DNA from 2 places in the Paenisporosarcina sp. genome. Region 1 is predicted to be linked to the other one. Evidence: a T-box and tRNA genes for the amino acid it is inferred to sense, from the RefSeq annotation. Region 1 holds a T-box; the other holds one or more tRNA genes.
The links. A T-box is a leader RNA that pairs with one kind of tRNA and senses whether it is charged. The one in region 1 lies ahead of alaS (alanine--tRNA ligase), so its partner is inferred to be a tRNA-Ala.

Region 1 (3,428 bases):
CTTTTAATTCAAGAACAGAAGGAGCGAACGGGCTTTCCTACATCCGAAATTAGAAAAGCACTTGGAGATGCCGAAGAACGGCTAGGCGTGACCTATGCTGAGACTCAAATAGCTGCAATAGAACTTGGTATGAATGCTTCCGTGATGTTGTTAACAGGAGGTCCAGGTACTGGTAAAACGACCGTTGTTAGAGGTCTAGTTGAGGTCTATGCAGAATTACATGGTTTAACACTTGACCCAAAAGACTATGCTAAAAAAGAAGAACCATTTCCAATCATTTTGGCTGCTCCTACAGGTAGGGCTGCGAAACGTTTAAATGAATCGACGGGTCTTCCTGCAACGACGATTCACCGTTTACTCGGTTTTACAGGTCAAGATAAAGAAGAAGAGACAGAACGAGATATAAAAGGAAAGCTAATCATTATCGATGAAATGTCGATGGTCGATACATGGCTTGCACATCAATTACTAAAAGCGATACCTGAAGGAGCTCAAGTCATCTTTGTAGGCGATCAAGATCAACTACCACCCGTGGGACCAGGGCAAGTATTAAAAGATTTACTTGGATCAAGTCGAATTCCAACTGTTGAATTGACGGATATTTATCGTCAATCAGCTGGGTCTTCTATCATTGAACTTGCTCATCAAATGAAAAAAGGGAAAATGCCAACGAATTTAACGGATAAAACGTCAGATCGTTCGTTTATAAAAGCGGGTCCGGAACAAATTTCAAAAGTTGTTGAACAAGTCATTAAAAGTGCACTTGCTAAAGGCCACACGATTAAAGAACTACAAGTATTAGCACCGATGTACAAAGGACCTGCAGGTATTGATGCTTTAAATAAAATGATTCAAGAAATGGTTAATCCAAATGATACTAAAAAACGTAAAGAACTAACTTTTGGTGATACGATTTATCGAATTGGTGATAAAGTACTTCAATTGATCAATCAACCAGAGAGCCATGTATTTAATGGTGATATGGGCGAAGTTATAAGTATTTCAAAAGCCAGTGAAAATGTTGAAAAACAGGATATGATGGTCGTTTCTTTTGAAGGGATTGAAGTCACATATCAACGTAGTGATTTAGGTCAGCTAACATTAGCTTATTGTTGTTCTATTCATAAATCTCAAGGTAGTGAATTTCCGATTGTCATTATGCCTGTTGTCAGAAGTTATATGAAAATGTTGCGTCGAAATTTACTGTATACCGGCATTACAAGGGCTAAGAATTTCTTGATTCTTTGTGGGGATGCTGATGTATTTAAATATGGGATTGAACGTAATGATGATCTTGCTCGTTTAACTTCTTTAAAAGAAAGGTTAAACAACCAGGAAGTATCTGAGGAATCAGAGAAAATGGAGGACACTACTACTACAGTTGAAGAAGTAGAAAATCAAGAATTGGCAATCTTAACGGCTGCTAATCATCTCTCGATTCATCCTTTAGTTGGTATGAATGGTTCAACTCCTTACGATTTTGTGGAAGAAGTGAATTGACACAAAGGCAATTGTTTTTTATACTAAAAAAAAGTTGCTCAATTTGAGGAAGTATTTTCATTCATTCTTCATGTAAAGCAAGCATAATTAAACACGTTGATAGAGAAAGTACATTTATAATTCTTGTCTTAGAAAAAGGTTCCCCGGCTGAAAGAACCTTCAAGTATTTGAATGGAAAGCTACTCTTAAGTGCAGCTAATCCCTGCCGTGAGCCGCGTTAAGGCATAATCGAGAGACAGCAGTCATGTTTTGCTGTAACTAGGGTGGTACCGCGAATTTAAAGCCTTCGTCCCTTTTTTAGGGGATTGAGGGCTTTTTCTATTTTAAGGAGGAATGAAAGATGAAAACAGCAGCAGAAATACGTCGAATGTATTTAGATTTCTTTATTGAAAAAGGCCATGCAGTTGAACCAAGTGCTCCACTCGTTCCGATCAATGATAATTCATTACTTTGGATTAATAGTGGCGTTGCTACCCTGAAGAAGTATTTTGATGGACGTGTTATACCTGAAAATCCACGCATTACGAATGCACAAAAATCGATTCGCACAAACGATATCGAAAATGTGGGGAAAACAGCACGACACCATACGTTTTTTGAAATGCTTGGGAACTTTTCTATTGGAGAATACTTTAAAAAAGAAGCAATTGAATGGGCTTGGGAATTTCTAACGGATAAAAAATGGATGGGCTTTGATCCTGAACTACTATCCATTACCGTACATCCGGAAGATGAAGAAGCTTATGCGATTTGGAGAGATGTGATCGGTATTCCAGAAGAACGAATTATTCGTTTGGAAGGAAACTTTTGGGATATTGGAGAAGGACCAAGTGGACCTAACTCTGAGATCTTCTATGACCGTGGTGAAAGCTACGGCAATGATCCAACAGATCCCGAAATGTATGCAGGCGGTGAAAACGACCGTTATTTAGAAATATGGAATTTAGTTTTCTCGGAATTTAATCACAACCCAGATCATACGTATACACCATTACCAAAACAAAATATTGATACTGGAATGGGCCTAGAACGTATGGCGTGTGTTGTGCAAAATGTTCCAACTAATTTTGATACAGATCTGTTTATGCCAATCATTCAAAAGACTGAGGAAGTATCTTCAAAATCGTACGGGAAAGATTTAAATGATGATTTAGCATTTAAAGTAATTGCTGACCACACGCGTACGGTTGCATTTGCAATTGGTGATGGTGCATTACCATCTAATGAAGGTCGTGGGTATGTTTTACGTAGACTATTACGTCGTGCTGTACGTTACGGGAAAAATTTAGGGATTGATCGTCCATTCATGTATACACTGGTTCCGATTATTGGCGAAATCATGAACGATTTTTATCCTGAAGTGGAAGCAAAACAAGATTTCATTATGCGCGTTATTAAAAATGAAGAAGAACGTTTCCATGAAACGTTACAAGATGGGTTAAGTATATTATCAGCTGTTATATCATCTCAGCAAGAAGCAGGCTTGAACATTATTCCTGGTAATGATGCTTTCCGTTTATATGATACGTACGGTTTCCCAGTGGAGTTAACCGAAGAGTACGCTGAAGAAGCTGGAATGACCGTTGATCATGAAGGGTTTAAAGCATCGCTTGAAGAGCAACGTACACGTGCTCGTTCAGCAAGAAAAGACGTTGATTCAATGCAAGTACAATCAGAAGTTTTAGGTAATCTTAAAGAGGAGAGTACTTTTGTTGGTTATGATACTTTAGCAATAAGCACGAAAGCGCTTGTGATCATTAAAGATGGTGAAATAGTAAACCATGCTAATGAAGGTGATGAAGTTAAACTAATTCTTGAGCAAACTCCTTTTTATGCTGAAAGTGGCGGACAAATTGCTGATCACGGTTCATTAGAAAGTGATTTGTTTAAAGGCTTTGTAAAAGACGTTCAAAAGGCTCCAAACGGTC
Region 2 (3,428 bases), on a different contig from region 1:
TCGGTTATGGTACAGGCATTATTTGCTTATGACAGTGCAAGCTTTTCTTGGAAGTATGACATAGACTGCTTCGACGCCGTAGCATCTGGTATTCACGCCTCAACTCAAAACGTTTTCGCCGTTTCTCATCATCTTGAACGTTTAAACCGGTAACCAATATCCGGCCAGCTTAGCCTTCTCCGTCCCTCGTTGTCAACAAATAATGGTACAGGAATATTAACCCGTTGTCCATCGACTACGCTTTTCAGCCTCGCCTTAGGTCCTGACTTACCCTCCGCGGACGAACCTTCCGGAGGAAACCTTGGGTTTTCGGGGTATAGGATTCTCACCTATATTTTCGTTACTCAAGCCGACATTCTCACTTCTGCTTCGTCAATATCCGCTTCCGCTAATACTTCACCCTACAACAGAACGCTCCCCTACCGATATATCTTTGATATATCGCACAGTTTCGGCAAATTACTTAGTCCCGTTCATTTTCGGCGCAGGTTTACTCGATCAGTGAGCTATTACGCACTCTTTAAAGGATTGCTGCTTCTAAGCAAACCTCCTGATTGTTTATGCACTCCCACCTCCTTTATCACTTAGCAATTATTTAGGGGCCTTAACTGGTGCTCTGGGCTGTTTCCCTCTTGACAATGGAGCTTATCCCCCACAGTCTCACTGATGAACTCTACACTTAGTATTCTTAGTTTGCAACGATTTGGTACCGAATTACCAGCCCGCATACGTAACAGTGCTTTACCCCTAAGTTATAACATTCATCGCTGCGCCTAAACGCATTTCGGGGAGAACCAGCTAGCTCCGAATTCGATTGGCATTTCACCCCTAACCACAGTTCATCCGCTGATTTTTCAACATCAGTCGGTTCGGTCCTCCACTTAGTATTACCTAAGCTTCAACCTGACCATGGTTAGATCATCCGGGTTCGGGTCTATAACCAGTGACAAACGCCCTATTCAGGCTCGCTTTCACTATGGCTTCAGCATTCTCTGCCTTAACCTGCCACTAGCTATAAGTCGCCGGCTCATTCTTCAACAGGCACGCAGTCAGACGATTTAGTCGTCCTCCTACTGATTGTAAGTTTATGGTTTCATGTTCTTTTCACTCCCCTCCCGGGGTTCTTTTCACCTTTCCCTCACGGTACTGTTTCACTATCGGTCATTCAGGAATATTTAGCCTTACGAGGTGGTCCTCGCAGATTCACACGGAATTTCACGTGCTCCATGCTACTTGGGATTCAATTGGATTGTTTCAATTTTCGACTACGAGACTTTCACTCTCTTTGGTTGAGCATTCCAACTCTATTCGTCTAATTGTCACATTTAATCATTTCAAATTGTCCCACTACCCTTATTACTAAGTTTAGGCTGTTCCCAGTTCGCTCGCCGCTACTACGGGAATCGTTTTTACTTTCTTTTCCTCTAGGTACTAAGATGTTTCAATTCCCTAGGTTCGCTCTTTCTTATTTATTTATTCAATAAGAAGTATTTGAGTTTCCTCATTCGGAGACCTCCGGATAATAGCTTGTTTCCAGCTCCCCGAAGCATTTCGTTGGTAACCACGTCCTTCATCGCTTCTGAATGCCAAGGTATCCCCCATAAACTCTTCATTCCTTGAATTTAAGACTTCTAGAATCTTAATTTTCTTTCAAAACCTTATTGGTTTTTAATGTGGAGGTAAGCGGATTCGAACCGCTGACAGCCGCCGTGCAAAGACGGTGCTCTACCAACTGAGCTATACCCCCGTTGGGCCATTCTGGATTTGAACCAGAGACCTCACCCTTATCAGGGGTGCGCTCTAACCAACTGAGCTAATAGCCCGTTTCTTTTTTGTTATCGACCTAATTTTTAAAAACTTAAATTTTTAAAGGAGGTGATCCAACCGCACCTTCCAGTACGGTTACCTTGTTACGACTTCACCCCAGTCACTAATTCTACCTTAGGCGTCCTCCTCCAAAAGGTTAGAGTAACGACTTCGGGCATAACCAGCTTCCATGGTGTGACGGGCGGTGTGTACAAGGCCCGGGAACGAATTCACCGCTGTGTAGCTGACCAGCGATTACTAGCGATTCCAACTTCATGCAGGCGAGTTGCAGCCTACAATCCGAACTTAGAACGAGTTTTTAGATTAGCTAGTCTTCGCAGATTTGCATCTCATTGTCTCGCCCATTGTAGCACGTGTGTAGCCCAGGGTGTAAGGGGCATGCTGACTTGACGTCATCCCCGCCTTCCTCCGGTTTATAACCGGCAGTCTTTTTAGAGTTCGCTAAGGCAACTAAAAATGAGGGTTGCGCTCGTTGCGGGACTTAACCCAACATCTCACGACACGAGCTGACGACAGCCATGCACCACCTGTGTATACGTTCCAAACGGCACTTTCCTCTTTCAAAGAAATTCGTATCATGTCAAACCCTGGTAAGGTTCTTCGCGTTGCATCGAATTAAACCACATGCTCCACCGCTTGTGCGGGCCCCCGTCAATTCCTTTGAGTTTCACTCTTGCGAGCATACTTCCCAGGCGGGATACTTAACGCGTTAGCTTTGATACTGCGCAGGTCGATCTGTTCAACATCTAGTATCCATTGTTTACGGCTAGGACTACTGGGGTATCTAATCCCATTTGCTACCCTAGCTTTCGTCTCTCAGTGTTAGTAATAGCCCAGTAAAGTGCCTTCGCCATCGGTGTTCTTTCCAATCTCTACGCATTTCACCGCTCCACTGGAAATTCCCTTTACCCCTACTATACTCTAGTCTAATAGTTTCGACTGCGGTTTCGAGGTTGAGCCTCAAGATTTAACAGTTGACTTATTAAACCACCTACAGACGCTTTACGCCCAGTGATTCCGGATAACACTTGCATCCTCCGTCTTACCGCGGCTGCTGGCACGGAGTTAGCCGATGCTTATTCTTCAGGTAACGTCATTTTTTTCCTCCCTGAAAAAAGAGGTTTACAACCCATAGGCCGTCATCCCTCACGCGGTATTGCTCCGTCAGGCTTTCGCCCATTGCGGAAAATTCCCCACTGCTGCCTCCCGTAGGAGTCTGGACCGTGTCTCAGTTCCAGTGTGTCTGATCATCCTCTCAAACCAGATACTGATCGTCGCCTTGGTAAGCCATTACCTTACCAACAAGCTAATCAGCCGCAAGCTTCTCTCTAGGCGGAAATCCATTTCACTCGAAAGCATATGGGGTATTAGCAACCGTTTCCAGTTGTTATCCCCCTCCTAGAGGCAAATTCTTACGTGTTACTCACCCGTCCGCCACTTGAGTTAAAAACTCTCGTACGACTTGCATGTGTAAAGCATACCGCCAGCGTTCATCCTGAGCCAGGATCAAACTCTCTTAAAATTTCCGTGAATTTTTTTTTTTACTTTTGTCTAAAAGCATTTCTATCAAGTTGAATCAGAGAGTACTAAGGAAAATCAAT

Region 2: it has a tRNA-Ala gene. The T-box ahead of alaS (alanine--tRNA ligase) is inferred to sense a tRNA for this amino acid. The anticodon was not compared.

The regions. Positions count from the first base shown of each region.
Region 1 is NZ_JBYNRN010000012.1:268,026-271,453, forward strand. It holds gene recD2 (SF1B family DNA helicase RecD2) at 1-1,500, shown strand, start outside; T-box leader at 1,588-1,797, shown strand; gene alaS (alanine--tRNA ligase) at 1,841-3,428, shown strand, end outside.
Region 2 is NZ_JBYNRN010000043.1:7,728-11,155, reverse strand. It holds partial or broken rRNA gene AC3EA5_RS15530 (23S ribosomal RNA) at 1-1,622, opposite strand, end outside; tRNA gene AC3EA5_RS15525 (tRNA-Ala) at 1,675-1,747, opposite strand; tRNA gene AC3EA5_RS15520 (tRNA-Ile) at 1,750-1,823, opposite strand; rRNA gene AC3EA5_RS15515 (16S ribosomal RNA) at 1,869-3,349, opposite strand.